4 regions of the Streptomyces globisporus C-1027 genome follow, and region 4 is predicted to be linked to each of the others. Evidence: riboswitches for the same ligand, from Rfam matches in the RefSeq annotation. Region 4 holds a riboswitch; each other region holds the start of a gene.
What was found. A riboswitch is a leader RNA that binds a small molecule or an ion and turns the genes downstream of it on or off. The one in region 4 is predicted to bind cobalamin.

Region 1: linked by a shared signal. The riboswitch ahead of WQO_RS31885 (CbtB domain-containing protein) and the one ahead of WQO_RS07085 (cobalamin biosynthesis protein) in region 4 are both predicted to bind cobalamin.
Region 2: linked by a shared signal. The riboswitch ahead of WQO_RS01895 (ABC transporter substrate-binding protein) and the one ahead of WQO_RS07085 (cobalamin biosynthesis protein) in region 4 are both predicted to bind cobalamin.
Region 3: linked by a shared signal. The riboswitch ahead of WQO_RS24035 (ribonucleoside-diphosphate reductase subunit alpha) and the one ahead of WQO_RS07085 (cobalamin biosynthesis protein) in region 4 are both predicted to bind cobalamin.

What each region holds. Positions count from the first base shown of each region.
Region 1 is NZ_CP013738.1:7,219,022-7,226,528, reverse strand. It holds gene WQO_RS31915 (pirin family protein) at 1-233, opposite strand, end outside; gene WQO_RS31910 (tetratricopeptide repeat protein) at 380-745, shown strand; gene WQO_RS31905 (hypothetical protein) at 858-1,523, shown strand; gene WQO_RS31900 (TetR/AcrR family transcriptional regulator) at 1,577-2,284, opposite strand; gene WQO_RS31895 (SDR family oxidoreductase) at 2,317-3,078, opposite strand; gene WQO_RS31890 (CbtA family protein) at 3,302-4,057, opposite strand; gene WQO_RS31885 (CbtB domain-containing protein) at 4,154-4,369, opposite strand; adenosylcobalamin (AdoCbl) riboswitch at 4,415-4,508, opposite strand; gene WQO_RS31880 (histidine phosphatase family protein) at 4,635-5,225, shown strand; gene WQO_RS31875 (4'-phosphopantetheinyl transferase family protein) at 5,291-6,010, opposite strand; gene WQO_RS31870 (metallophosphoesterase family protein) at 6,007-6,987, opposite strand; gene WQO_RS31865 (phosphoinositide-specific phospholipase C-related protein) at 7,148-7,507, opposite strand, start outside.
Region 2 is NZ_CP013738.1:468,425-475,931, reverse strand. It holds gene WQO_RS01915 (beta-ketoacyl-[acyl-carrier-protein] synthase family protein) at 1-530, shown strand, start outside; gene WQO_RS01910 (acyl-CoA dehydrogenase family protein) at 592-2,616, shown strand; gene WQO_RS01905 (acyl carrier protein) at 2,712-2,987, shown strand; gene WQO_RS01900 (beta-ketoacyl-[acyl-carrier-protein] synthase family protein) at 2,984-4,207, shown strand; cobalamin riboswitch at 4,390-4,576, shown strand; gene WQO_RS01895 (ABC transporter substrate-binding protein) at 4,637-5,683, shown strand; gene WQO_RS01890 (FecCD family ABC transporter permease) at 5,680-6,771, shown strand; gene WQO_RS01885 (ABC transporter ATP-binding protein) at 6,768-7,507, shown strand, end outside.
Region 3 is NZ_CP013738.1:5,422,108-5,429,614, forward strand. It holds gene WQO_RS24030 (ribonucleotide-diphosphate reductase subunit beta) at 1-709, opposite strand, end outside; gene WQO_RS24035 (ribonucleoside-diphosphate reductase subunit alpha) at 709-3,132, opposite strand; cobalamin riboswitch at 3,270-3,393, opposite strand; gene WQO_RS24040 (GNAT family N-acetyltransferase) at 3,458-3,967, opposite strand; gene WQO_RS24045 (hypothetical protein) at 3,967-4,653, opposite strand; gene WQO_RS24050 (YbdD/YjiX family protein) at 4,777-4,980, opposite strand; gene WQO_RS24055 (carbon starvation CstA family protein) at 4,977-7,202, opposite strand; gene WQO_RS24060 (GntR family transcriptional regulator) at 7,463-7,507, opposite strand, start outside.
Region 4 is NZ_CP013738.1:1,615,751-1,623,257, reverse strand. It holds gene WQO_RS07090 (cobyric acid synthase) at 1-1,570, opposite strand, end outside; gene WQO_RS07085 (cobalamin biosynthesis protein) at 1,614-2,594, opposite strand; cobalamin riboswitch at 2,712-2,889, opposite strand; gene WQO_RS07080 (hypothetical protein) at 3,024-3,254, opposite strand; gene WQO_RS07075 (inorganic phosphate transporter) at 3,267-4,532, opposite strand; gene WQO_RS07070 (class II aldolase/adducin family protein) at 4,810-5,469, shown strand; gene WQO_RS07065 (alpha/beta hydrolase) at 5,580-6,707, shown strand; gene WQO_RS07060 (hypothetical protein) at 6,892-7,507, shown strand, end outside.

The sequences.
Region 1 (7,507 bases), 5.6 Mb from region 4:
TGCGGCGGGACCTGCATGCCCGGCTCGTCGGCGATGTCGTCGGGGCCGTAGTGGTCCACGAAGGCCCATGCGCCCACCATCCGTCGGCCGAGGTTGGGCAGCAGACGGCGGACCTCGGTGGACTCGCCCAGCTGGACGCGGCGGGGAGCCAGCAGTTCACGGACGGGCTCGGCGACGACGAAACCCCGCCCGCCACAGACGGAGGGCGTGGCCTGGCGATCGAGATTGCTCATGGCGCTCAACCTATTCCCGTAGCGGCGTGGAGCACCGGGTCCCACGCCAGAATTTTAGTGGAATGTTCAACCAGTGTGCGCTGTTGTCATGGCTGAACGTACGGCGGGGCGGTCCGGAGAGGGCCGCACCACACGAAGGAGGACACGTGAGCGAGACCGAGACCTACTACGAGTTCGGCACCGCCGCCGACCGGTGGGACCGGGCGCAGATGTTCTTCGAGGCGAAGGAGTACCTGACGGCCGCGCGGATCCTGGGCGGACTCGTCGAGGAGGTGCCGGAGCAGGTCGCGCCGCGGCTGCTGCTGGCCCGCTCCTACTACCACTCCGCCAGGCTGGGAAAGGCGGAGGAGGAGCTGCGGCGAATCCTGGAGCTGGACCCGGTGGAGACGTACGCGCACCTCATGCTGGGCCGGACGCTGGAGCGCCAAGGGCGCAGCGCCGACGCCGCGCCGCACCTGCGGACGGCCGCGGCCCTCACCGGCGATTTCGGACCCGGAGCCGAACGCTCCTGAGCCGCCGCCCCGCGCCACCTGCCGGGCCCGCACCCTTCGGTGCGGGCCCGGTCTCCTTTACCCGCCGGTACGGGCATCGGACAATGGGATTTCCAGGACGAAGGGGTGGGGGATGAAGGGATCAGGGAGCGCCGCGTTACGCCGGGCGCGGTCGGGCGCGCTCATCGGGCTTGCGGTGGTGGTCTCGGCAGGCTGCTCCGGCGGTGACGGCGGCGGGACGAAGGGGGAGGCAGCCGAGCTGCGCGTTCGCCCGCCGGGTGTCCACAGCTGGACCGCCGAGCCGTGCGGCCTGCTCACGGGCGCACCGCCCGCGGAAGGCTTCACCCTCGGCAGCACCACCGACTCCGCCTCCCCCGAAGCCCGGGAGGACATCGGCGAGAGCGGCGGCCGGCCGCTCTACCGGCGGACCGGCTGCCTCGCGGATCTCAAGGGCCCGGACGGCGCGTTCTGGAAGCTCAGCGCCACGGCATCGGTGTACGAGGACTCCGAGCCCGCCCGCCACGCCTACCGCGTCAAGGAGGATCTCGACCGCGCTCACGGGCGCGGTCCCCAGAAGGTGCACGACACCGCCTACGCGCTACCGTCCGACGACCGGGGCCGCCCCGGCCGCACCCTCCTCCTGTGGAACGGTGACCTGGTGCTCGCGGTGTCCGCGTACGCACCGCACGGCAGCACGGAACGCGAGGTACGGAAGGACCTCGAACAGATCGTCGGGAACGCGGCCCGCCGCATCGAGGGCGGCTTACGCAACCACGACGCCTCCTCCCCCGCCCCCTGACGCCAGGGCGCCTGACGCCTCGATGCCCTTCGCAGGTTTCTCGGCGCTCCGGATCAGGCGTTCGCCACCCGGTCGAGCCACTCCTTCATCAGCGCCGCCTCGGCGGTGCTCAGCCCCGCCCCGTGCTCCTTCCGCAGGAGGGCGCTCAACCGGGCCGCCGCCGTGGGGACTTCGGCGTCCGCGGGTGCGCTCGACGACTGTTCCCGCGGTGGTTCCGGCGTGAGCACCGTCGCGTACAGCGCGTCCCGCACCCGGCGGGAGACCTCGATGTCGTCGAACGTCGCCGGGCGGGACACCAGCATCAGCGCCACGCCCACGTTGGCCGACATGATCATCTGGGCGGCCAGCTCGGGGGCGACGCGTATCCGGCCCTGGGCGGCGGCCCGTTCGAGGTCCCCCGTCAGGATCCGGTGGGACTCCAGCGCCGCGGCTGGCGGCGTGCGCATCGCCGGCGAGTTCATCAGCCGGTAGAGGTTGCGGTTGTCGAGGGCGAAGGCGACGTGGCTGTCCCACCCCCGCCGCAGGTCCTCGACGGCGTCCGTCGTCTCACCGCGCTCCCACTTCGTCGCCAGGTACTTCTCGAAGCCGTGGTCGACGACGGCCGACAGCAGTCCTTCCTTGTCGCCGAAGTGCCGGTAGAGAGCCGGGGCGCCCACCTTCGCGGCCTCGCACACGGCGCGCGTGGAGATGTCGCCGTCGGGCGATTCCCTGACCAGGGTGGCGGCCACTTCCAGGATGCGTGTCCGGGTACTCGTGCTCACCGGAGGGACGCTATCAAGCGGCACGGCGGCCCTCAGACGATGCCGCCGTTGGCCCGCAGCACCTGCCCGTTGACCCAGCGGGCCGGGCCGGCGAGGAAGGAGACCACCTCGGCTATGTCCTGCGGGGTCCCCAGCCGTTCCAGCGGCGGCTGGGCGGCCATCCGTGCGACGGTCTCCTCGTCCTTGCCGTCCAGGAAGAGGGCGGTGGCGGTCGGCCCCGGAGCCACGGCGTTGACCGTGATGTCCCGGCCGCGCAGCTCCCGGGCGAGGATCAGGGTCATGGCCTCGACGGCGCCCTTGGTCGCGGCGTACGCGGTGTAGCCGGGCAGGGCCAGCGACAGCACCGAGCTGGAGAAGTTGATGATGGCCCCGCCCGCGCGCAGCCGCCGCGCCGCCTGCTGGTCGACGACGAACGTGCCCCGGATGTTGGTGCGGAGCATCCGGTCGAGAGTATCGAGTTCGAGCTCGGCCAGCGGGGCGAGTGCCATGACCCCCGCCGCGTGCACCACCACGTCGATCCCGCCGAACGCATCCTCGGCGGCATCGAAGAGAGCGGCGACCGCCACCTCGTCGGCCACGTCCGCCTGCCGGGCGATGGCCTCGCCACCCGCGGCGGCGATCGCGGCGACGGCGGCTTCGGCCTCGGTCTGGTTGCCCGCGTAGTTCACGACGACCGCGAAGCCGTCGGCGGCGAGCCGTTCGGCGCTCTCGCGGCCGATGCCCCGGGACCCTCCGGTGACCACGGCCACCCGGCGAGGGGCGGATGTCGATGCGGTTGCGGACTGATCGGTCATGGCATTGCTCCTGGCGACTGGGGTCGCGGCCGTTCCGTGAAACCCGATGAGATCAACGCTAACACCATCGCGTTATCAACGCTACCCCTCGATCGTAGCGATGCTACTGAACATCGCTACCCGCCTCCGCGCCCGCCCGCACACCACAGAACCCGCCGGATGCTCCCCGGCGGGTTCTGTGGTGTACATCAGTCACTACGTGCGCGCGTCGGCACGCGCGGGCTCAGCCCACCGCACTCGCGGTACGCGGCGCCGCCGCACGGGGGGCGGGCGTCAGAAGCCGCTCGGTGAGAAAGCCGAAGACGATGCCGAAGGTGCTCCACAGCGTCGCCTGGACCGCCAGCGTCGAGAGTCGGAACTCCCACAGCAGGGTCGCCGGGAAGTCCTTGCCCACCTCGTCGAAGGAGGGCAGGAAGGCGTAGGCGAGACCGATCAGCAGGACGAAGCCCGCGACGACCGCGATGCTCGCGTTCCAGTTGCCCAGGCGGGGTGCGAGCCGCTTGCCGATGATGACGGCGGCGACGGCCAGCAGCACACTGAGGGCGACCATCAGGAAGAACAGGGTGGTGCGCTTGCCGATGGTGTCGGGGTTGCCGACGGCGGGCGGGTTCGCCGGGTACTTGAGGAACGGTACGACGTAGACCGTGAGCAGGGCGGCGCCCGCGATCAGCGCCGCCGTGGCCCGGGGGCCGAAGTTGCCGATGCGGCCCAGGGCGTAACAGAAGACGAGGGCAGCGATTCCGCCCACCGCGACGCCGAAGACCAGGACGCCGGTGGCGAGTCCCCCGGTGGCCTGCATGGTGCGGCTGACCAACTCCTCGCCGCCGCCGTGGTCATGACTGTGGGCCTCTTCGAGGGCGATGGCCGCGTCCACCTGGGACTCGCCGAGGAAATAGGCCACGACGAGCGCGAGCGCGCCCGCGATCAGGCCCGCGAGCATGCCGCGCACGAGCAGGGCTCTGACAGATATGGGGTTCACGATGGTTTCCTGATTTCTCTTGCTTGCCGCTGCCGGGCGCGTCCGCTGATTCCCCGGCGGATGTTCTCTCCGGCGGGGCCTGGTTCCTCAGATGTCTCAGTGGCAGGGGAAGCCGAGCAGGTGGCGGCCGTCGTGAACCCACTCGTGGACGCCTTCGCCCGAGATGAGTGCGGTGGCGCCCTGTTCGGCGCCGACGAAGTACAGCAGGACGAGCATGAGAATGCCGAAGAAGACCGCCCAGGGGGCAATGGCTTTCGCCGAGATCGGAGTGATCTCGGATGTCCCCGTAGCGGAAACGGCGGACTGTGCCATGGCAGAACCTCCTGTGGGAACACGCGTCCCTGTTGTGGTGCCTCAGACGAAGGTGCCGGGTCTGACTTCCCGCCCGAAGGCGGGTTCACAGTGGCGCGACCGTGCCGGATTCTCACCGGACTTCCGTCCCACCCTCGTCATGGTCGACGAGACCATACCGCCTGTACGCAGGCGCCGCCATGGTCAAATGTGCAGCGTCACGGGGGCCGAATTCCTTGGGGCGACAGGGCTGCGGGGCCACTGGTGCCGGATTGAAAGCAGGGACATGACAGTACGGGTGATGTTGATCTCACCGGCGATGAACGCGGCGCTGCGGGAGGCGCGCTTCGACGGCGACTCCCCCCTGGACCGGTCCGGCCGGGAGAGTGCGCGGGCCGCCGCCGGTACGGTGCCGACGGCCGGGCTGGTACTCAGCGGCCCCTCCGGCCAGTGCCGCGAAACCGCTGAGGCCCTCGGCCTGACGGCCCGGACCGAACCGGCCCTGGGGGGCTGGGACCTGGCGGACTGGGCCGGCCGCCGCCTCGACGAGGTGGCCGCCGCCGAACCCGCGGGGGTGGCGGCCTGGCTCGGCGACCCGTCGGCGGCTCCGCACGGCGGCGAGTCGCTGTGCGACCTGGTGACCAGGACCGGGGCGTGGCTGGACTCCCTCGGGGGGCCGGACGCACCCGGCGCTCGTTTCCTGGTGGTGGCCGAGGCCGCCGTCGTCCGGGCGGCGGTCGTCCACGGCCTGCGCCTGCCGGCGGAGGCGTTCTGGCGGCTGGACGTCGCCCCGCTGATGCTGACCGAACTCAGCGGGCGCTCCGGCCGGTGGAACGTGGGGCTCGGGCGCCCGCTCACCGCTCCCCCGGCCGGCTGACCGGCACGGCCCGGCGCTCACCGGCCGGCCACCACAGCCCACCGCTCCTCACGGCCGACCGGCCGTCACATTCCTTTGCTCTCCCGCCAGTCGGGCCGGACCAGCACCGCCGTGGCGACGATGTCGCCCTCGACCCGCCAACGCCCGTGCAGCGTCGTGGGCAGGGCCGGATCGGTGAGCAGCAGACGGGCGGCGAAGGTGCCCTCGGCGGCGGTGGGGCCCTGAGACCCATGGTCGCTCCCCGGACCGTCGGTGCGATGGAACGTCAGATCGGCCTGGTCGAAGTCGAGTTCGACACCGGTGACCGGATACCAGGTCTTGAAGACGCTCTCCTTGGCGCTGAACAGGATGCGGTCCCAGTGGATCTCGCCCGTCCCCTCCGGCGCGGGCGGACCGATCCGCTCGCGCTCGGCGGGCAGGGCCACCAACTCCCGCACCCCGGTGGGGAGCGGGGCATGCGGCTCGGCGTCGATGCCCAGCGACAGCACGTCCGTCGCACGGGCCAGCGCGGCTGCCCGGTAGCCGACGCAGTGGGTGAGCGTGCCGACGATTCCCTCGGGCCACAGAGGTCTCCCCCGGTGACCGTGGAGTACGGCCGCGGGCGGCAGGCCGAGTCCGGCCATGGCGCGCCGGGCACAGGCGCGGGCCGTCGCGAAATCGTTCCTGCGTTTGGCCACGCTCTTGGCCATCAGCGCCTCCTCCTCGGGGAAGAGGGCTCCGTCAGGGACGGTCTCCGCGCGGGTGGACGCCGAGGAGACGTCGGCGGGCAGCAGCAGCTCGATCACGAGGTGCCTCCGGGGGTGCGCGGATGTGCGGACGGTCCGGCCCCGGTCCGTTCCGGTGGGGCGGGCTCACCCTCGTACGGGAGGATCTGCCGCAGCAGGCCGCGCGGGTGGCCCCGCTCGCGCCATTCCCGGGGGTAGCCGATGGAGACCTCCTCGAAGCGCACTCCGTCGTACCAGGTCGTACGGGGGATGTGGAGGTGGCCGTAGACGACTGCGGCGACGTTGAAGCGGCGGTGCCAGTCGGCGGTCAGTTCGGTGCCGCACCACTGGGCGAACTCCGGGTACCACATCACCGACGTGGGTTCCCGGACGAGCGGCCAGTGTCCGGCGAGGACGAGGGGTATCTGCGGGTCGTGCTCCGCGAGCCGGCGGCCCGTCTCGGCGACCCGGGCGCGGCACCAGTCCTCCCGGGTCGGATAGGGGTCGGGGTGCAGGAGGTACTCGTCGTTGCAGACGATGCCGCTCTGGTGCGCCACGGCGAGCGACTCCTCCTTCGTGTGCGTTCCCGGGGCGCGGAAGGTGTAGTCGTACAGGAGGAAGAGCGGCGCGATCGCCACCGGCCCTTCGGGGCCCGGCCAGAGCGGGAAGGGGTCCTCCGGAGTCGTCACTCCGAGCTCCCGGCACAGCTCGACGAGATGGTCGTAGCGGGCCTGCCCGCGCAGTTGGACCGGATCCTTGGACACGGTCCACAGCTCGTGGTTGCCGGGGGTCCAGATCACCTGGGCGAAGCGTTCCGCGAGGAGCCCGAGCGCCCATCGGATGTCCTCGGGCCGCTCCGCCACATCGCCCGCGACGATCAGCCAGTCCGCGTCGGACGTCGGCTGCAGGGACTCGACGATCGGCCGGTTGTCGCTCACCGCCGCGTGCAGGTCGCTCACGGCCAGCAGACGGCCCCGGCCCGGCTGCGGGGATGGGTCGCCGGGGGCCGGTGCGGCGGCGGGTGCACCGTGCGGTGCCGGGTCGCTCGGAGGAGTCATGGGCGCTGGGTTCCTGATCTGTCGGCGGTCGTCCGGCTCCGTCCGCACGGTGGGGAGCCCCTGGGAACGTAGCCTCTCACGCTCCCCTCCAGGATCTCCCGGGGGTTTCGGACGCGGCCGCGTCGGCTGCCGGGAGTTCTGTCGTACGGGCGCCGCGCCGTCAGTCGTCCTGTGTGCGGCGGGAGTTCAGTTCGTTCACCGCTCCGAGCGCGTCGCCGATCGTCGTGTAGTCGACGGCGATGAAGGTGACCGGGCTGCCGCGCTCCGCCTCACAGGCCCGGGTCCGCTCCAGGACCCAGTCGCGGGCGTTGACACGGCCGGCGTCCAGGCGGCTGCCACCGGCGTTCGTGATGAAGTGGTTGAGCAGGAAGAGCTGCTTGCCCGTGCCGCCCCGGTAGGGGGCGCAGGTCATCTCCGAGGGGCTCCGGAAGGCGAACGGGGTCTCCATGCCGTACCGGTAGAAGTTGCGGTACCAGGGGGCCGGGCCGTCGGCCTTCTCGGCGAACACCACCAGCCTGCG
Region 2 (7,507 bases), 1.1 Mb from region 4:
AGGGCGCCGCCATGCTCGTCCTGGAGCGCGAGGAGGGGGTACGCGCCAGGGGCGGCCGGACGCGCGCCCTGCTCGCCGGGGCCGGCTCCAGCACCGACGCCCACCACCCCACCGCCCCGGCCCCCGACGGACACGGTGCCCAGCGCGCGGTGCGGGCGGCGCTCGACCAGGCGGGCTGGACACCCGGCGATGTCGACCACATCAACGCCCACGGCACCTCCACCCCCCTCAACGACGCCATGGAGACCACCCTCATCTCCCGGCTCTTCCCGCACCGGCCGTCGGTCACCGCGCCCAAGGGCGTCACCGGACACACCCTGGCGGCGGCGGGCGCGATCGAGGCGGTGGCCACGGTCCTGACGCTGGAACGTTCCGCCGTCCCGCCGATCGCCAACCTGGACGCGCTCCCCGACGCCTTTCCGCTCGACTGCGTGACGAAGGAGCCCCGTCACCGGCGCGTCGAGACGGCGCTCAGCCACTCCTTCGGCTTCGGTGGCCACAACGTCGTACTGGCCTTCCAACGCGCTTGATATACGGGGGCATTTCGGGACGGCGGGGGTGTCCTCGCCGTTCCTTGATCGTTACTTTGTTGTGACCGTACCCACGAACGACGCGGCCTCGCCGTCCACGAACGATTTGCTCACCGCAGTGCTCTTCGGGCCGAATTTCCGTCGGGAGCACGGATTCTGGCGCCGCCTGCTGACAACAGAACCGTTTCGCCGCCCCGGTGGTGGCACCCCCGACGAACGGCTCGCCCTCTCCTACCACCGGCTGCGCATCCTCAACAACGCGCTCGACAGCGGCGCACGGCTGGCCGCCGACCCCCGGGCGCTGGCCGCCCTCCACGAGTGGCTCGGCCCCGTCGACCCGGCGCTGACCACCGTGGCGGGCATCCACTACAACCTCTTCCTCGGCAGCCTCCTCGACCACGACGCCGACACCAGGCGCGACTTGTCGGACTTCCTCGCGCTGCGGCGGGTGGGCGCCTTCCTCTGTACGGAGGTGGCCCACGGCAACGACGCCGCGGCCATCGAGACGACCGCGACGTACGACCGTGAACGCGACGGCTTCGTCCTGCACACCCCGCACGCCGGGGCGCAGAAGTTCATGCCCAACACCAGCCCGGCCGGGGGCCCCAAGTCCGGTGTCGTGGCCGCCCGGTTGCTCGCCGACGGCGCCGACCACGGGGTCTTCCTCTTCCTCGCCCCGCTCACCGACGCCCACCGCGCCCTGCCCGGCGTCCGGGTGCGGCGGCTGCCCGCCCGGATGGGCTCCCCGGTCGACCACTGCCTGACCTCCTTCGACCGCTGCTTCGTCCCCCGCGAGGCGCTGCTCGCCGGACAGCAGGGGCGGATCGGCGACGACGGCCGGTTCCACAGCGAAGTCCCCAACCGCAGAAGGCGGTTCCTCACCTCCATCGGCCGGGTCACCCCCGGCAAGCTCTCCATGAGCGCCTGCGCGGTCGGCTCCGCCCGGGTCACCCTGGCCATCGCCGTGCGGTACGCAGGCCACCGGATGATCTCCGGATCGCGCGCCGCCCGGCGGATCCCGGTGTACGCGCACCGCACCCACCACGGCCCGCTGGCCGGAGCGATGGCCACCGTCTACGCGATGAGCCTCCTGCACCGCAGGGCCCTGGACGGCTGGGAGTCGGCCTCCGGGGCCGACCGGGACGAAGCGGAACGCCTGGTCGCCGTCACCAAGGGGTGGATCACCTGGCAGGCCCGCGACGTCATCGTCGAGTGCCGCGAACGATGCGGAGCCCAGGGTCTTCTGGAGAACAACGGAATGACCGAGCTGGTCACCGGCATCGAGGGCGCGATCACCGCCGAGGGCGACAACCTCGCCGTCCACGCCAAGGCCGCCGCCGAGATGCTCTTCAGCGCCACCGACCGGGACACGGCCGACGGCGACGGCCCCGGAGACCTGGACGACCCCGCCTTCCTCGGCCGGCTGTTCGCGGCCGTCGAGGACCTCTGGTTCGCCCGCGCCCGGGCGCGGATGAGCGCCGCCCCGCCCGGCGACCCGCTCGGCCGCTGGAACGCCGCGTCGTCGGCCGCGCTGCGCGGCGTCGAGGCGTACGCCTACCGGCAGGCGGACGAAGCGTACGCCGAGGCCGTCGCCACCCTGCCCGAGGGCGCGGCGCGCGAACGGCTCACCGAGCTGCGCCGGCTCTTCGCCCTCCGGTGGATCGCCCGCAACGGCGGCGACCTGCTCGCCGCCGGACGGCTGACCGCCGATCAGGTCACCTTTCTGCCCGACGCGGTGGAGGCGGCGACCGTCGTCGTGGCCGAACACACCCCCGCCCTGGTGGCGTCCTTCGCCCTGCCCGAGCGGCTGATGTCGGACTGGCCGATCGCCGGACCGCGTTACGCGGACGTCTACGACGACCCCGATGCGGCCTGGCACCGGAGTCGCAGGGCGGGAATCCGGGGGCGGGCGGCGGAGTTCCGGCGGCCCGTCTGCGGCAGCCGGAGGCGTCCGCTGCGTGAGAAGGTCGCGGCGCTCGGCACCCGTGGGGTCCTCCTGGCGTACTGGGGAACCACATCGGTGCTCTCCCGATGGTTCGAGAAGCCGCAGGTGAGCGTAGATGAATCGGTTCACCGGAAGGCGTAACCGGAAGATCGTCATCCAGTTATTTCGGGAGGTGGGCAGCACCGTTTTCCCCCGCCGCTCGGACGATCTCGACGAACCCGATGAGAGGAATCACCATGAAGACCATTCACCCCAAGATCACCGAGGTGCTGACCGGGACGTTCAAGGTGCCCGCCCACGAGGTCCTGCCGGAGTCCACCATGGACAGCCTGGAGATGGACTCCCTCGCGGTCGCCGAGTTCGCCGTCATCATTAAGGAGACCCTGGGCGTCGACGCCGACTCCGAGAAGCTCTACAAGGACGCCACGCTGGCCGACATCTCCGCGTACATCGACGAAGCCGTCGGCAGCACGGCGGCCGAGGCGACGGTGCCGGTGAGCAACACCCGATGAAACGACCCGCCATCGCCGTGACGGGACTGGGGATGATCACCCCGGTCGGCCACACCACCGACACCACCTGGGGCGGAGTCCGCGCCGGCCTCTCACCCGCCCGCACCGTCCCCGAACTGCAAGGCTGCGCCGTCGACTTCGCCTGTACGGTCTCCGGCATCGACCTCGACGACGCGGTCGGCGGCAGGTCCGCGTTCCGGATGGGCCGGTACGTCAAGTTCGCCCTCCTGGCCGCCCGGGAGGCGGTCGCCGACGCCGGGCTCGACCCGGCGCACTGGGACGGGACCCGGGTCGCCGTCGTGGTCGGCACCAGCAGCGGAGGATCCGCCGGACTCACCGAACAGGCCGTCGCCCTGGAGCGACGCGGCCCCGAGGCCACCTCGCCCTCGGGCATCCTGCTGACCATCCCGAACATGCCTGCGGCCGAGATCGCCATCGCGATGAAGGCCACCGGACCGAGTCTGGCCCCGTGTACCGCCTGCTCGTCCGGGGTGACCGCGCTGTCGGTGGCCCGGGACATGCTCACGTTGGGCCAGTGCGACATCGCCATCGCCGGGGCCACCGAGTCGATCGTCTTCCCCGTCGCCATGACCGGTTTCGCGCGCTCCGGCGCCGCGGCACCGCGGGACGGCGACCCCGCCCGCCTCTGCCGCCCCTTCGCCGCCGACCGGACCGGGATCGTCATGGGCGAGGGCGCGGCGATCATGGTCCTGGAGCGGGCCGAGGAGGCCCGCGCCCGAGGAGCCTCTCCCCGAGCGCTGATCGCGGGCGCCGGGGCCACCACCGACGCCCATCACCCCACCAGCCCGCACCCTGCCGGGGAGGTCGCACGGGCGGCCGTCGACGCCGCGCTGCGCGACGCGGGCTGGCGGGCCGAGGACGTCGACCACGTCAACGCGCACGGCACGTCGACCCCGCAGGGCGACGCCACAGAAGCCGCCCTGATCGGCCGGGCCTACCCGCACCGGCCGCCCGTCACCGCCCCCAAGGGCGTACTGGGCCACTGCATGGGGGCGGCCGGCGCCATCGAGGCGGGCCTGACGATCCTCACGCTCCAGCACGGGGTGATCCCGCCGATCGCGAACCTGGACGCCCCCGAGCCCGGGTTCGCCATCGACTGTGTCACCAAGACCCCGCGCGAGGTCCCCGTACGACGGGCCGTCAGCCACTCCTTCGGCTTCGGCGGCCAGAACGCGGTGATCGCCCTCCAGGCTCCGTAGGGGCCGGCGTCACCTTCCCGTCTGCCGGGCGACGACGGGAAGGTGGCGCCAGGCCCTGGGCCTGCCCGAGCGGAATCCGCACAGCCGGTACGGCGGGCCGACCCCGCGCCGTACCGGCCCCGCGCCGTACCGGCCCCGCGGCCGTGACCCACCGCACCGCGCCCGAGCTGCGAGAAGACGCGTGATAGCTTGCCGGGGCCAGTCGAACCCCAGCGACGGGGTCAGGGAATCCGGTGCGAATCCGGAACTGACGCGCAGCGGTGAGGGGGACGGGCGGGGCCACGGCCACTGGAGCACACGCGTGCTCCGGGAAGGCGTCCCGCCCGGACGAACCCGAGTCCGAAGACCTGCTGGCACCCGCGCCCGCACCGGGGCACGGGAACCGTACGACGGGCTCCGCGGCTGGGCCCAGAGACACAGAGGTCCTTCGTGCTGTCCACGGCCACCCCCGCTCCGATACGTACCGCCGCCCTGCTCGCGGCCGGACTCCTCCTGCTGACCGCCTGCGGCGAGGGCGGGAGCACCGGAGCCACCGACGGGAAGAAGGCCGAGGGCTTCCCGCTCACCCTGAAGAACTGCGGGCGCACCGTCACGGTGAAGGCGCCGCCCCAGCAGGCCGTCTCCGTCGACCAGGGGTCCACCGAGATCCTCCTCTCGCTCGGCCTGGCCGACCGGCTCGCCGGTACCGCCACCTGGAGCGACCCGGTGATGAAGGGGCTGGAGAAGGCCAACGCGGGCGTCGAGCGGATATCGGAGAACCGGCCCTCCTCGGAGAAGGTCCTCGACAAGGAGCCCGACTTCCTCTCCGCCTCCTTCGCCTCGACCCTCGCCAAGGGCGGCGTCGCCCCGCGCGAACAGTTCGAGAAGCTCGGCGTCCCGACCTACGTCTCGCCCGCCGACTGCGTCGGCAAGGACAACAGCGGCAGCGGCGACGGGGCCCGCACCGCACCCCTGACGATGGACAGCGTCTACACCGAAGTACGCGAACTGGCCCAGGTGTTCGGTGTCCCCGAACGCGGCGACGCCCTGGTGAAGAAGCTCCGGGCCCGGGTGGAGAAGGCCACCGACGGCATCGACGCCTCCGACGCCTCCCTCCTCTACTGGTTCTCCGACTCCAAGGCCCCCTATCTCGCGGGCTGCTGCGGTGCCCCCGGCGTCATCACCAAGGAGCTCGGAGCGAAGAACGTCTTCGACGACACCCATGACGAATGGCCCCAGATCAGCTGGGAGACCGTCGCCGACCGCAACCCCGACGTCCTGGTCATCGGCGACCTCAGCCGCACGACGCAGACCGCCGAGAGCGCCGAGAAGAAGATCGAGTTCCTGGAGTCCAACCCGGTCACGAAGACGATGGACGCCGTCAAGAACCGCCGCTACGTGCTGCTCAGCGGCCAGGCCATGAACCCCACCATCCGGACCGTCGAGGGACTGGAGCGTGTCGCGGCCGGACTGCGCGACTTCGGGCTCGCGGGGTGAGCACCGACAGCCGTACGGCCGCGAAGACGGCCGACGCGCCGCCTGCCGCCCGCCCGGACGTTCCCGCCCGGGTCGGCGCGCCGCTCACCGTCCTGCTGTGGGGCGGCGGACTACTCCTCCTCCTGGCCTCCGTCGCGGTCGCCGTCACCATCGGGCCCGCCCGGATCTCCGTCCCCGACGTCTGGTCGACCGTCGCCGCGCACCTCGGGTTCGGCGCGAGTGACCTCAGCCCGATCCGGGACGGCATCATCTGGAATCTGCGGATGCCGCGTACCCTCCTCGCCGCCGTGTGCGGCGCCGGGCTCGCGGTGTGCGGCACGGTGATGCAATCGCTGCTGCGCAACCCGCTCGCCGACCCCTTCGTCCTCGGTGTCTCCTCCGGCGCCTCCACCGGGGCGGTCGTCGTGGTCGTCCTCGGGGTCGGCGGGGGAGCGGTGTCGCTGTCGGCCGGAGCGTTCGTCGGGGCGCTCCTCTCCTTCGCCCTGGTGCTGCTGCTCAGCCACACCCTCGGCGGCTCCACCGACCGCGTCGTCCTCTCCGGCGTCGCCGCGATGCAGCTCTTCTCCGCCCTCACCTCCTTCGTCGTGATGACCTCCGCCGACGCCGAGCAGACCCGCGGGGTGCTGTTCTGGCTCCTCGGCTCGCTCAGCGGCGTCGGCTGGAGCGAGGTCGCCCTGTGCTCCGCCGTCCTCGCCGTCTGCCTGGTGGTCTGCCTGGCCCACGCCCGTACGCTCGACGCCTTCGCCTTCGGGCAGGACGCCGCCGCCGCGCTCGGCGTGAACGTCGCCCGCACCCGGATCGTGCTGCTGTGCACGACCGCCCTGCTGACCGCCGCCCTGGTCAGCGCGGCCGGGGCGATCGGCTTCGTCGGCCTGGTCCTGCCGCACGCCGCCCGCGCCCTCACCGGCTCCGGACACCGGCGGCTCCTCCCGGTCACCGCGCTCGCCGGGGCCGTCTTCCTGGTCTGGGTCGACACCCTCGCCCGGACCGTCCTCGACCCGCAGGAAGTACCGGTCGGCGTCGTCACGGCCCTGATCGGCGTCCCCGCCTTCGTCCTCGTCCTGTACCGCACCAGGAGCACGTCATGAGCGTTTCCACGGGCCTGCGCGCCGAGCGCGTCGGCCGGGCGGCGGGCGGCCGGCTCATCCTCGACGGCGTCGACATCACCCCGCCGCCGGGCTCCACCATCGGGCTCCTCGGCCCCAACGGCTCCGGCAAATCCACCCTGCTGCGGATCCTCGCGGGCCTCCTCGCCCCGGACACCGGCGTCGTCACCCTGGACGGCGACCCCCTCGCCCGTCTCGGCCGCCGCACCGTCGCCCGCCGGATCGCCGTCGTCGACCAGCACGCGGTCACCCAGGTCGACCTCAGCGTCCTGGACGTCGTACGCCTCGGCCGCATCCCGCACCGGCGCGCCTGGTCCGCCCCCGACAGCACCGACGAGGACGCCGTCTCCGACGCGCTGCGGCGCACCGGGCTCACGGACCGCGCCGGGCAGTCCTGGCACACCCTGTCCGGCGGCGAACGCCAACGCGTCCAGATCGCCCGCGCCCTGGCCCAGCAGCCCCGCGAACTCCTCCTGGACGAACCGACGAACCACCTCGACATCCAGCACCAGCTGGACCTGCTCGCCCTGGTCGCCGACCTCCCCGTCACCAGCGTCGTCGCGCTGCACGACCTCAACCTGGCCGCGATGTTCTGCGACCGGATCACCGTGATGAAGGCCGGCCGCGTCGTCGCCGGAGGCACCCCGGCCGAGGTCCTCACCGAGGAACTGATCAGGGACGTCTACGGAGTGCGGGCGGTCGTCACCCCGGAAGGTCC
Region 3 (7,507 bases), 3.8 Mb from region 4:
AGAGCTCCGGCTCCTCCTTGCGGACGGTGTCCACGACCTCGAACGCGAAGTTCATGTGCATCGTCTCGTCACGGAACACCCAGTTGGTGCCCGTGGCGAGGCCGTGCAGCAGACCGCGCGAGCGGAACCAGTACACGTAGGCGAACGCCCCGTAGAAGAACAGCCCCTCGATGCAGGCCGCGAAGCAGATCAGGTTCAGCAGGAAGCGACGGCGGTCCGCCTTCGTCTCCAGCCGCTCGATCTTCTCGACCGAGTCCATCCACTTGAAGCAGAACTGCGCCTTCTCGCGGATCGACGGGATCTCCTCGACCGCGTCGAACGCCGCCGCCCGGTCGTCCGGGTCGGGCAGATAGGTGTCCAGGAGCGTCAGGTAGAACTGGACGTGCACGGCCTCCTCGAAGAGCTGCCGCGACAGGTACAGCCGCGCCTCGGGGGAGTTGATGTGCTTGTACAGCGTCAGCACGAGGTTGTTCGAGACGATCGAGTCACCGGTCGCGAAGAACGCCACCAGCCGCCCGATCATGTGCTGCTCACCCGGCGACAGCTTCGCGAGGTCGGCGACGTCCGAGTGGAGGTCGACCTCCTCCACGGTCCAGGTGTTCTTGATCGCGTCCCGGTAGCGCTCGTAGAAGTCCGGGTAGCGCATGGGACGCAGGGTCAGCTCGAATCCCGGGTCGAGCAGGTTCTTCTCGTTGCTGGTGGTGCTCATTACTGGCAGGCCTCGCAGGACTCGGGGTTCTCAAGAGAGCAGGCGATGGCGTCCGCGTCGGGCGCCGAAGCCTGCTGTACGGGAATGGGGGCGGCGGCCGACGCCTGGCCGGACGCGGCACGGGCGATCCGGGTCGCCGGGCGCGAACGCAGGTAGTACGTCGTCTTCAGCCCCTGCTTCCAGGCGTACGCGTACATCGAGGAGAGCTTGCCGATCGTCGGCGTCTCCAGGAACAGGTTGAGCGACTGGCTCTGGTCCAGGAACGGCGTACGGGCCGCCGCCATGTCGATCAGGCCGCGCTGCGGGATCTCCCACGCCGTGCGGTACAGCGCCCGCACGTCCTCCGGGATCCAGGCGAAGCCCTGCACGGAGCCACTGGCCTCGCGCAGCGCCTCACGGGTGCGGGCGTCCCACACGCCGAGCTTCTTCAGCTCGTCCACCAGGTAGGCGTTGACCTGGAGGAACTCACCGCTGAGCGTCTCGCGCTTGAACAGGTTGGAGACCTGCGGCTCGATGCACTCGTACACGCCGGCGATCGAGGCGATCGTCGCGGTCGGCGCGATGGCGAGCAGCAGGGAGTTGCGCATCCCGGTCTTCGCGACCCGGGCGCGCAGGGCGTCCCAGCGCTCCGGCCAGTTCAGCTCGGTGGCGTAGTGGTCGGGGTGCAGCACCCCGCGCGCGGCACGCGTCTCGGACCACGCGGGCAGCGGGCCCGAGCGCTCGGCGAGGTCGCAGGACGCCTCGTACGCGGCCAGCATGATCCGCTCGGAGATCTTCGTGGAGAGCGCGCGCGCCTCGGGTGAGTCGAACGGCAGGCGCAGCTGGAAGAAGACGTCCTGGAGGCCCATGGCCCCCAGGCCGACCGGCCGCCAGCGGGAGTTGGAGTTCCCGGCCTGCTCGGTCGGGTAGAAGTTGATGTCGACGACCCGGTCCAGGAAGGTCACGGCCGTACGGACGGTGGAGTCCAGGCGGTCCCAGTCGATCGAGCCGTTCGCCACGAAGGCGCCCAGGTTGACCGAGCCCAGGTTGCAGACGGCCGTCTCGCCGTCGTTGGTGACCTCAAGGATCTCCGTGCACAGGTTCGACGAGTGCACGACCCGGCCCGGCTCGGCGGTCTGGTTGGCGGTCCGGTTGGAGGCGTCCTTGAACGTCATCCAGCCCTGGCCGGTCTGCGCGAGGGTCCGCATCATCCGGCCGTACAGCTCACGCGCCGGCATCGTCTTGCGGGCCAGGCCCTTCGCCTCGGCCGCGCGGTAGGCCGCGTCGAACTCGTCGCCCCACAGGTCGACCAGCTCGGGCACGTCCGCCGGGGAGAACAGCGACCACTCGGTGTCCGCGTCGACCCGGCGCATGAACTCGTCCGGGATCCAGTGCGCCAGGTTCAGGTTGTGCGTACGCCGCTGGTCCTCACCGGTGTTGTCGCGGAGCTCCAGGAACTCCTCGATGTCCGCGTGCCAGGTCTCCAGGTAGACCGCCGCGGCGCCCTTGCGCCGGCCGCCCTGGTTCACCGCCGCCACCGAGGCGTCCAGCGTCTTGAGGAACGGCACGATGCCGTTGGAGTGCCCGTTGGTGCCCCGGATCAGCGAACCCCGGGCGCGGATGCGGGAGTACGACAGACCGATGCCGCCCGCGTGCTTCGAGAGCCGCGCCACCTGGTGGTAGCGGTCGTAGATCGAGTCCAGCTCGTCCTTCGGCGAGTCCAGCAGATAGCAGGAGGACATCTGCGGGTGCCGCGTACCGGAGTTGAAGAGGGTGGGGGAGGACGGGAGGTAGTCCAGCTTGCTCATCAGCCCGTAGAGCGCGGCGACCTCGTCCAGCGCCCGCGCCGACTCGTCCTCGGCGAGGCCCGCGGCCACGCGCAGCATGAAGTGCTGCGGGGTCTCGATGACCTGCCGGGTGATCGGGTGGCGCAGCAGGTAACGGCTGTGCAGCGTACGGAGACCGAAGTAGCCGAAGCGGTCGTCGGCGCCCTCGGCCAGCGTCCGCTCGACCAGCTCGTCCAGCGCCTTCGCGTGCAGCTCGACGAAGGCGGCGGTGCGGTCGGCGATCAGGCCCTCGCGGTGGCCCACGGTGACCGAGGCGGAGAAGGACGTCGCGCCCTGGCCCGCCGCCTCGTCGGCGATCGAGAGGGTCAGCAGCCGGGCGGCCAGCCGGGAGTACGCCGGGTCCTCGGAGATCAGCCCCGCGGCGGCCTCGGTGGCCAGCATGCGCAGCTCGGCCTCGTCGGAGCGGGCGTTACGCCCGCGCAGCGCTGCGGCGGCGACCCGTCCGGGGTCGGTGTCGGGAAGATCGACGGTGAGGTCGGTCAGGGTCCGCAGCAGAGCGGTCCCGGGTCCGTCGTTCGGGACTTTCCCGGCCGTGGTGGACGCTGCGGACTCGGCGGATTCGGTGGCTGAAACCGGATCGGCGGGCGCGATGGTCACTGGGCTTTCCCTCGCTCGGCAGGGGGCCTGTGGAAGGCGGGGAAGCCGGGCAGCGCGAAACCCGGGGCGGGGCAGCACTGCTGACGGCGTCCACCGGCCTATCCGCGAGGCCCGGACGTCTGGCATCCGGTTCGGTCGAGCCGGACGCACTGTCGACAGGTCTTCGGACTTGCAGGTGCGCAAAAGCACACTGATCACACCGTTGCGGGACAGTTCCGGATTCGCACCGGATTCCCCTGCGGCGACAGCGAGGTCGAGCATACATGTGGGGGCCGCCAGATGCTGCGGCCCCCACATGTTGTGTCGCGTCGATTTCATGTGCCCCTCAGGACACCGCCTCCAGCGGCAGCCGGAAGGTCATGAGCCGTAGGCCCGGCACCGGTTCCCAGTCCCGTTCGGGGGTCCGCAGAAAGCCGAGCCGCCGGTAGATCCTATGGGCTGAGAGCATGGCCGGCTGCGTCGACAGCACCAGCGCCCGGACACCTTCCGCCGACCGGGCCCGCTCGATGCACGCCCGTACGAGCGCCTCTCCCACGCCCCGTCCGCGCCCCTCGCGGGCCACGGCCAGCATCCGGAATTCGGCCTCGTCCGGACCGGCGATGTCGCGCCACGGCGTGCCGGGAGCGGCATAGGTCACACCGCCGAGCACCGCCCCGTCCGCGTCGAGCGCGACCAGCGTCTCCGCCTCGGCCGCCCGCTGCTCCACCGCCCGCAGTTTGCGGAGATACGGGTCCTGCGGCCCGTGCAGCAGACCGTCGCCGAGATACGCCTCGGCGACGATCTCGCCGAGCACGCCGTACTCGGCCGGCTCGGCCACCCTGATCGTCAGATCCATCAGCCGCTCGCTCCCACTTCGTTGTCCGGGGCCCCGTCGCCCTCCGTCGGCAGATCGCCGCGCTCGACCGGCGCTCGCCCGGAGGCCTCCCCGGCGGGCGGCAGTACCTGGTCCAGCTCGTAGTCGTCGGCGCGGTGGGCGGCCCGCGCCGCCGCACGCAGCGTCGGCCGGTCCACCTCCTGGCGTGTTCCGCTCAACGTCACCACCAGGCCGTCCTGTTCCCGGGCGTAGGAGTGGCCCGACTCCGTGGCGCTGTACCACTGTCCGCCGTCGCGCTCACAGGTCACCAGGGGCTGCTGGCCGCCGCCCGGCGCGGGGCCGTCCGTGCAGTCGGCGTCGGCGTGCGGGAGGCGTTCCACCGACAGCCGGATCTGCCCGCCGTCCGGCTCGGTGTAGACGCTGCCGAACCCGTCGTCGCCGAGCACCCCGACGGACTGGCGCGCCAGGGTGTAGCCCGCGGCCTCGGTCACCCACACATGCTCCGCGACGAGCTGCGCGGCGCTCGCCCGCGCCTCCAACTCCGCCCGGTCGGGCGCCGGATCGGCCGAGGAACTCCGGTCGGCCGCTGTCTGCGAGCCGGGCGCCGGCTCGGTGCCGCAGCCCGTCGCCGCCAGGGCCAGGGTCATGGTCAGCGTGGTGGTCAGGAGGAGGGGCCGGAGCCGGGGCGGCCGGAAGCGCGGTGTCATGGGCACATCCTTGTCTAGGGCGAGGGCGCGGTGTTCCGGACGGCGATGTCCGGTCGGGGGCGCGGAAAGGGGCCGCCGCGCCCCTGGACGGGATGCGGCGGCCCCGGTGGCGGCCCGTGGTGCTCAGCAGCAGCGGAAGCCCTCGCGGGGATCCGCCTCGCGGGCGTCCGTCCGGCTGCGTTCGAAGGCGCGGCGGGTCATCACCGGCGCGTCCGGATCGTGCGTCCTCGCGTGCGCCACATAGCGGTCGTACGTGGACTCGCCGGTCAGCTCACGGACGTACCAGCGGATCCGTCCGGCCACCCGTCGTACGTCCGCGACCGTCATGTCCGGCTCCCCGTCTCCGCCGGCTCCTTGCGGATGCCGCCCTCGGGCCCGACGCCGGCGGCGAGCAGCTCGGCCTTCTCCTCCTTGGTGGCGAAGAGCGAGGCCGGGGCGACGAGCTTGGACTCGACGTACGGCGTCTCGTGGAGCTTGACGCTCTCCGGGTCCCGGATGGCCTTGTAGCAGACCCGGCCGGCGTCCACGAGCACCACGATGATGAGGAGCGCGAAGAGCGCGCTCAGCACCCCGTCGACCGTGGAGTTGGTGACGACGGTGCGCATGTCGTCCATGGACTTGGCCGGCGCCAGCACCTCGCCCGCGTCGATGCCCGCCTGGTACTTGTCGCGCTGGGCGAAGAAGCCGACCTTCACGTCGTCGGAGAAGATCTTCTGCCAGCTCGCGGTGAGCGTGACCGCCACGTCCCAGGCGAGCGGGACCGCGGTGACCCACGCCCACTTCAGCCGGCCGGACTTGACGAGCAGGGTGGTGCAGACGGCCAGCGCGACGGCGGCCAGCAACTGGTTGGCGATACCGAAGAGCGGGAAGAGCTGGTTGATGCCGCCCAGCGGGTCGTGCACGCCGACCCAGAGGAAGTACCCCCAGCCGCCGACCACGACGGCACTGGCGAACCAGACGCCCGGCTTCCAGCTGACCTCGCGGAACGGCTTGTAGGCGTTGCCCAGCATGTCCTGGAGCATGAAGCGCCCGACCCGGGTGCCGGCGTCCACCGTGGTGAGGATGAAGAGGGCCTCGAACATGATGGCGAAGTGGTACCAGAACGCCTTCATCGCCGTTCCGCCGACGACCGCGGAGAAGATCTCCGACATGCCGAGCGCGAACGTGGGCGCGCCACCGGTCCGGGAGAGCAGGCTCGCCTCTTCGACGTCCTTGGCGGCCTGGGCCAGGGCGTCCGGGGAGATGGTGAAGCCGAAGTTGGCGACGGCCTGCGAGGCGGACTGGACGCTGTCGCCGATCACACCGACGGGCGCGTTGATGGCGAAGTAGAGGCCGGGGTCGATGATGCAGGCGGCGATCATCGCCATGATCGCGACGAACGACTCGACCAGCATGGAGCCGTAGCCGATCATCCGGATCTGGGTCTCCTTCTGGACCATCTTCGGCGTGGTGCCGGAGGAGACCAGGGAGTGGAAGCCGGAGAGCGCGCCGCAGGCGATGGTGATGAAGACGAACGGGAACATCGAGCCGGCGAAGACCGGGCCCGATCCGCTGGAGGCGAAGTCGGTGACCGCGGGCATCTTCAGGGTCGGCAGTGCGACGACCACGCCGAGGGCCAGCAGCCCGATCGTGCCGACCTTCATGAAGGTGGAGAGGTAGTCGCGCGGGGCCAGCAGCAGCCACACCGGGAGCACGGAGGCGAGGAACCCGTACACGATCATCCAGATGACCAGCGTGCCCGGCTCCAGCGTGAAGAAGTCCGCCCACGACGACTCGGCGACCCAGCCGCCCGAGACGATCGCGAGCAGCAGCAGCGCGACGCCTATGAAGGAGACCTCGCTGACCTTGCCGGGCCGCAGGACACGCAGATAGACGCCCATGAAGAGGGCGATCGGGATCGTCATACCGATGGAGAAGACGCCCCACGGCGAGTGCGCGAGCGCGTTCACGATGACCAGCGCGAGGACCGCGAGCAGGATGATCATGATGATGAAGACCGCGACCAGGGCGGCGATCCCGCCGACCGGGCCTATCTCGTCGCGCGCCATCTGACCGAGCGAACGGCCGTTACGGCGGGTCGAGAAGAAGAGCGTCACCATGTCCTGGACGGCGCCGGCGAAGATGACGCCGACGACGAGCCAGATCGTGCCGGGCAGGTAACCCATCTGCGCGGCGAGCACGGGGCCGACCAGCGGCCCCGCTCCGGCGATGGCGGCGAAGTGGTGGCCGAAGAGCACCCGGCGGTCGGTGGGGTGGAAGTCGACACCGTTGTCCAGCCGTTCGGCCGGGGTCGCACGGTTCTTGTCGGCCTTCAGGACCCGGTTGGCGATGAACCGGGAGTAGAAGCGGTACGCGATGGCGTACGAACCGAGGGCCGCCGCCAGCATCCAGGCGGCGGAGACCTCTTCACCCCGCGAGAGCGCGAGGGTGGCCCAGCCGATGGCGCCGGCCAGGGCCACCAGGCTCCAGACGGCTATGGACTTCGGGGTCGGCCCCCGCCGCCCCGCTGCTGGTGAAACCGGTGGTGCTGGTGTGGGCGATTCCGGCATATCGATCCGTCCCCTCGCGCGATCCTTGTCGTAACGTGCGCGAAATCTAAGTGGTGCGGCCGCTCGCCGGAACCCCTGTCCGCATACCGGTCGCGCATCACCGATGTCTCCACCGAAGTTCCGCGATTGGGGCACGGACGACGGGAGGAATCGGTTCACCCGATCCTGCTCCACCTGGGATGACCGAAAACGGGCGGTGGCCCGGGGAGTCGATCCCCGGGCCACCGCCCTGTGTTCCGTCGCGCCGGCGCGTGCGGCTCTCAGTCCGTCGGGCGCTTGAGGCGCGCCACGAACTTGTAGCGGTC
Region 4 (7,507 bases):
CCGGCGATTGAGGAGCGGGGTCCGGGGCAGCGCCCCGGCTCTCCGGCCCACCCGCCCCCACCGGCGGCGCCCCCGGCGGCACGAACGGCAACCCCCCAGGCGCACCCCCCTCGATCAACCCCCACAACGCATCCGTGTCCGCATGCTCCTCCACCAGATCCCCGAGCCGATCCAGCTGCTCCTCCCGCAGCACCCCGAAACTCGTGTCCGGCGCAGGCACGAACCGCCGCCCGGCGGCCCGCGCCACCTCCACCAGGAACCGCCGCCGGAACGCATCGCTCTCCAGCGACCCGTGCCAGTGCGTCCCCCACACCGCCCCCACCCGGCACCCGTCCAGGAACGGCTCCCCGCCCCGTACGTCGGCCACCCCGTGGTGGATCTCGTACCCCTCCACCGGCTCGCCCAGCGCCGAACCGACCGGCCGCGCCAGCGTCTTGTCCCGGTCGAAGCGAATCCGTACGGGAAGGACCCCGAGCCCGTCCACGACCCCCGCCCGCGACTCCACCTCGTCCTCGATCCGCTCACCGAGCACCTGGAACCCGCCGCAGATCCCCAGTACCGGCCGGCCCTCCGCCGCACGCCGCACCAGCGCCTCCGCGAGACCGCGCTCACGCAGCCAGGCCAGCGCCTTCACCGTGCCGCGCGTCCCCGGCACGATCACCAGATCCGCGTCGGCCAGCTCCTCCGCCCGGTCCACGAACCGCACGACGACGCCCGGTTCGGCGGCCAGCGCGTCCACGTCCGTGAAGTTGGACATCAACGGCACCGCGCAGACCGCGACCCGCAGCACGTCCTCCCCGTGCGGCGGCGCCACGACCGACTCCCGCACCGCACCCCGCAGGGAGACCCGCAGGCCGTCCTCCTCGTCGATGCCGAGCCCGTGGGCGTACGGCAGCACCCCGTACGTCCGCCGCCCGGTCAGCCCGTACAGCATGTCGAGCCCCGGCTCCAGCAACGAGACGTCGCCCCGGAACTTGTTCACCAGGTAGCCCGCGACCAGCGACTGGTCCTCCGCGCTCAGCAGCGCCGTCGTCCCGAAGAACGAGGCGAAGACCCCGCCCCGGTCGATGTCCCCGACGACCAGCACGGGGAAGCGGGCGGCCCGCGCGATCCCCATGTTCACGATGTCGGTGCGCCGGAGGTTGATCTCGGTGGGGGAGCCCGCCCCCTCGCAGATCACCGCGTCGTACGTCGACCGCAGCTCCTCCAGGCAGTCGGTCACCGTGCCGAGCAGCGCCTCCTGACGGCCCCCGTGGTACCCCCGGGCGCTCATCTCGCCGACCGGCTTCCCCATCAGGACGACCTGGCTGGACCGGTCGCTGCCGGGCTTCAGCAGCACCGGGTTCATCAGTGCCGTCGGCTCCACCCGGGCGGCCTGCGCCTGCATCGCCTGGGCGCGCCCGATCTCCGCGCCCTCGCGGGTCACGAAGGAGTTGAGGGACATGTTCTGCGCCTTGAACGGCGCGACCTTCACCCCTCGGCGCACCAGCCAGCGGCAGATGCCCGCCGTGACCACGCTCTTGCCCGCGTCCGAGGTCGTTCCCGCGACCAGCAGCCCGCCGCCCCTCATGCCCGCCCCCGTTCCCGTACGGCACTCCACCGTGTCGCACCGCTCATGCCCGTCCCCGCTTCCGCCCCGCGACCGACCGCCGCGCGGCCAGGTGGCCCGCCGCCAGCCGGCCCGCCACACACACCCCCAGGGCCAACGCACCGACCCGGCGCGACAGCCGCACCGCGCGCTCGATGTCCGCGCCCCGGACCTCCCGCCCGGCCGCCCCGTTCAGCACCGGCCGGTGCTCGACGCGCCCCGCGTACGCGAGCGTGCCGCCCAGCCGTACGCCGAGCGCCCCCGCGAACGCGGCCTCCACGGGCCCCGCGTTCGGGCTCGGGTGGCGGTGTGCGTCCGCCTTCCAGGCGCGTACGGCCTCCGAGGGCCGCCCGCCGCCGACCACGGCCAGCGCGGCCGTCAGCCGGGCGCCCGGCCACCCCGCGACGTCGTCCAGGCGGGCCGAGGCCCAGCCGTAGCGGCGGTGACGGGGCGACTTGTGGCCGACCATCGCGTCCAGCGTGTTCACCGCCCGGAACCCGACCAGACCCGGCACCCCGCCGATCGCCCCCCACACCAGCGCGCCGACGACGGCGTCCGACGTGTTCTCGGCGACCGACTCCACGACCGCGCGGGCGATCCCCGGCCCGTCCAGGGAGTGCGGATCGCGCCCGCACAGATGCGGCAGCCGCTCCCGGGCCACCTCCAGGTCCCCGGCGGCCAGCGCGCCCCCGATCGCGCGGGCCTCGCGGCCCAGCGACGTACCGCCGACGACGGACCAGGCGGTGGCGGCGGTCAGCGCGACGGCGAGCGCGGGGCGTCCCCGTACGGCGCGGGCGGTCAGCGCGGCTGCCCCCACAGCGCCTCCGGCGCACACCAGGGTGTGCAGCGCGCCCCGGCCACGGTCGTCACGCCACAACAGGGACTCGACCCGCGCCGCGGCGCGGCCGAATCCGGCGACGGGGTGGCCCCGCCGGGGATCGCCGAGCAGCGCGTCGGCGACCATCCCGGCCGTGGCGCCGTACGCGAAGATGCGATCGGCACGCACGGCTCAGCCCGTCGCGGAAAGAGGCGTTCCGGCACGGAGGGGCACAGGAAGCGGCGCAGGGAAGGGCGCACGGCGGCCGGGCATGGCGTAGGTCCTCACTCAGGGTCCGCGCCCTGGTTCGACGTGACCGACGACGAGAGTCTCCTGGCTCCCGGATCCGCAGTTCCCCCGGCCTTCCAGCCCGCGTACCGCGAGCCGTGACGTCCGGTGTGGGGGAGTGCTCCCCGGTGACAGTGGCGGGACCGCGCCGGATTCGCACCGGCTTCCTCTGCTGTCGCCGTAAATGGCTCCGGCAGTCCACCACGCCCCGAGAACAGCCGTCAACTCGCTGTTGACCTGCGAGGCTCCACTGTGGGCGGACGCACATCGGGCCGGACACACGAGGTGTGTCCGGCCCGAAGGGAGTGCGAGGAACGCGGGGGTGCGGCGTCAGGCGACGATCAGATAGATCCCGTACGAGACCGCCGCGACGCACAGCGCGAAGCAGGCGTACGCGCCGGTGCGCGCCAGCGCGACCGACCCGCCGGAGGCGCTGCCTCCGGCCGTGGCGGACTGCTTGGAGAGAGCGACGATGCCCAGGGTGAAGAGGCCGACCAGCGCGACGGTGACCACGAGGCTGACACCGAAGACGGAGGCGAGAGCTGCCCAGTCGATTTTCATGCGGATCTGTCCTTACACCTTGGCCGGCGGCCGGGCCGGGTCGTCGGGCGCCGAAGCCGGGGCCGGGATGCTGGAGATGAGCTCGGGCTCGGAGGCCGGGACTCCGATGGGCGGCGGCTGGACCGCGGCGATGGCCGTGGTGACGACGCCCTGGGGCTCGTCGCCGTCCGTGTCGTTGACGTTGGTGTGGTCGACCGGCTGGCGGCGCGAGGCCACCCAGATGGCGAACGAGCCGCCCACCAGGATGACCGCCGTGACGGCGATGCCCCAGGGGCCCTGCTTGGTCAGGAACTCGGCGCCCGCGCCGACCAGACCCGCGGCCGGCAGGGTCAGACCCCAGGCGACGAACATCCGGGTGGCGGTGGACCAGCGGACCACGCCCCCCTTACGGCCGAGGCCCGAGCCCATCACGGCGCCGGAGCAGGACTGCGTGGTGGAGAGCGAGAAGCCGAGGTGCGAGGAGGCCAGGATGACGGTCGCCGCGCTGGTCTGGGCGGCGAAGCCCTGCGGCGGCTGGAGGTCGGTCAGGCCCTTGCCCATGGTGCGGATGATGCGCCAGCCGCCGAGGTAGGTGCCGAGCGCGATGGCGACACCGGCGGAGACGATGACCCACATGGGCGGGTTGGAGCCGGGGGCCAGGACACCGCTGGTGACCAGGGCGAGGGTGATGATGCCCATCGTCTTCTGGGCGTCGTTGGTGCCGTGGGCGAGCGAGACGAGACCGGCGGAGGCGATCTGCCCGGCCCGGTAGCCCTTGGCGGTCGACTTCAGCTGGTTCGGGTCGGTGACGTTCCGGTTGATCCGGTACGTCAGCCGGGTGGCCAGCATCGCGGCGATACCGGCGACGAGCGGGGCGGCGATCGCGGGGAGCAGCACCTTGGTGACGACGGTGCCGCCGTTGATCGAGGACCAGCCGGCCGACATGACCGCGGCGCCGATCAGACCGCCGAACAGGGCGTGGGAGGAGCTGGAGGGCAGCCCCAGCAGCCAGGTCAGGAGATTCCACAGGATGGCGCCGACGAGCGCCGCGAAGATGACCTCTGTTCTGATGCCGTCTTCGTTGACGATCCCGCCGGAGATCGTCTTGGCGACCTCCACCGACAGGAACGCGCCGATCAGGTTGAGAACGGCGGACATGGCCACCGCTGTCTTGGGCTTCATCGCGCCGGTCGAGATGGTGGTCGCCATCGCGTTGGCGGTGTCGTGGAAACCGTTCGTGAAATCGAACACGAGAGCTGTTACGACCACAATCGCAAGCAGCAGCGTGATGTGTTCCATTTACCCAGGCAATCGTTCGACGTCAGTGGCTCGTGGACCGTAGGCAACCTGAGTGAACGGAAGATGAACTGGGCAGGGCGTTGCGGTGACTCCAAGCGGAGTGAGCGGCTTCCGCTTGTGTGCGGGTGAAGTTGTGCGAGGCCGGTGGGGCGCGGCGTGGGCTGCCCTTTGCCGCCCGTTGACGAACATTTTGAACGGCCGTTCGGCACCCGGAAGAGATCCCCGTCACGCCCTGTGTGACGTTCCGGTTGCGCGCCTGCCCGCCTAGGCTCGCCCCATGAGCGAGCAGCAGCCGGAATCCGTCCGCCAGGCCTGGCGGGACGTCGTCGACACGGCCCGGCGGAGCGCGGCGGACGGCCTCGTCGTCGGCACCTCCGGCAATGTGTCCGCCCGCGTCGGCGACCTCGTCCTGGTGACGCCCAGCGGGGTGCCCTACGACCGGCTCGGACCCGAGGACGCGGTCGGCGTCGACCTGGAAGGACACCAGGTCCTCGGGGACCTCGGGCCGACCAGCGAACTCCCCCTCCACCTGGCGGTCTACCGCTCCACCGACGCCGCCGCCGTGGTCCACACCCACGCCGTGCACGCCACCGCCGTCTCCACCCTCGTCGCCGAGGTCCCGCTCGTGCACTACGCGGCGGCCATCCTCGGCGGCCCCGTCCGCACCGCCGCCTACGCCCGCTACGGCACCCCGGAGCTGGCCGACGCCATGCTCGAAGCCCTCCGGGGCCGCACGGGCTGCCTGCTCGCCAACCACGGCACCGTCACCTACGGCGACACCCTCGACCAGGCCTACGACCGCACCGCCCAACTGGAGTGGCTGTGCCACCTCTGGCTCACCGCGAGCTCGGTGCCCGGCCGCACCCCGGCCCTGCTCACCACGGCCCAGCTGGCCGAGGTGACCGAGGCGCTCAAGGGGTACGGCCAGCGCGGCTGACCGGGCCCCGCCCGAGGCCGGCACCGGGGCGAGGTAGGCGGAGCTTCGGTCCCGCCCCGGACGGCCCCCGCCCACTGGCCGCCCGCCGCCCGCCCCACGACACTGAAGCGGTGCGCCCGGTAACCGCGACGGCAGCGGCCGTCACCTCGATCCTCGGCGTCGGTGCGGCAGCGGTCGCGGCCGGCCGGTACGCCAGCGACGTCGCCCTCAAGGCGACGCCCGGGCGTCCCCTCCCCGCCGACCGCAGACTCACCGTGCACGCCACCGCGGCCGGGCAGGTCACCCTGACCCGGTCCCTCTCGGCGCTCCGGCCCGGCACCTGGGGCATCGCCGGACCCGGGGTCCACGCGGTGGTCGGCCCCGTCGTCGACGGGGCCTCCGAAGGCGCCGACACCGTCGTCCGCAGGCTGGAGAGCGTCGGCCAGGGGATCCTCGAACCGGGCGTGAAGGTCCGGCTCACCCCCGCCCTGTACGGCGGCGACCCCGGCAGCGACCTCGGCCTCGACCACCAGGAGGTCGAGATCCCCGGCGAGCTCGGGCCCCTCCCCGCCTGGTACGTCCCCGGGGCGCGCGACACCTGGATCATCACCGTGCACGGCCTCGGCGCCACCCGGGCCCACCCCATGAACCTCATGCCGTTCCTGCACCAGCAGCTCTTCCCCGTGCTCGACCTCGCCTACCGGGGCGACCCCGGAGCCCCCCGCCCCGCCGACGGCCTCGGCCACTTCGGCGCCTCCGAGTGGCGCGACCTCGACGCCGCCCTCCGCTACGCCCTGCGGTACGGCGCCCGGAACGTGATCGTCCACGGCTGGTCCACCGGCGCCACCACGGCCCTGTACGCCGCCGTCGAATCCCCGCTCCGCGACCGGATCAGCGGCATCGTCCTCGACTCCCCGGTGCTGGACTGGCAGGCCACCGTGCGCGCCCTGGCCGCCGCACGCGGCGTCCCGGCCGCCCTGCTGCCACTCGCCGTCCGTGCCGCCCAGGGCCGCACCGGGATGGGCGCCACCCCGGTGCTGGAGACCTCCGTACCGGCCTCCCTGCGCACCCCGACCCTGATCCTGCACGGCCCCGACGACACGATCGCCCCGTGGGGCCCGTCCCGCGAACTCGCCGCCCGCCGCGCGGATCTGGTCAGCCTGCACGCCGTACCGCAGGCTCCGCATGCGTCGATGTGGAACGCCGGCCCGGCCCGCTACGAAGAGACCCTGCGACGCTTCCTCACGCCCCTGATGTGAGCCGATGGGGTGAACTCTCCCCCTTGCAGCCCCGCCCGGGGAACCTTTCACGTACCGGTGAAACGGCTTCCGTTTGGGCTTTCGGGCCGTCAGGGGCAAGACTGCTCCCGTGACGTCCCGTACTCCGCGCGACTCCAGGCTGCGACTTGTCCGCCCGCGACCCCTTGCCACCGCCCGCAAGGCCGTGACCACCCGGCGCACCCGGCCGGCTCCCCGGCCCCCCGAGGGCACCCCGCCCCGCGCGGAACTGGCCCGCCAGGCCAGGGCGGTGCTCGCCGACGCCGTGCGCATCGCCCACTGGGCGGCCGGCACCCCGGGGCCGGGCACCGCCGCCCCGCTCGCGGCCCACGCCCTCGAACGGGCGGCCACCGCCCTGGAGCTCTCCCCGGCGCAGGTCCGCGCCGGCTGGGACCGGGCCCGGCTGGCCGGCCTCGTCGAGCTCCACGGCGACACCGCCCGCCCCGGCTGGCGGCTGCGCGCCTGGGACCGGGACGACTCCGCCGTGCTGCGGGGCTGGGTCGCGCTCTTCGACGCCTGGTCGCTCGTCCACGCCGCCCCGGAGGGCATCGAGGCGGGCGCGGTCGCCGAAGCCGTCGAGGCCGTGCCCCAGGTGCTCTCCCTCCTCCAGCTCTCCGCGGGCCCCGTCACCGTCCCCGCCCTGCTGGACCTCCTCGGCCAGCGCGTCGCCGAACTCCAGGAGGAGCGCTGCGAAGTGCCCCTGGGCCCCGGCAGAACCGCGCCCGCCTCCCCGGCGGAGACGGCCGCCGATCAGGCCGCCGCCAGCGCCGGACCCGCCCGCA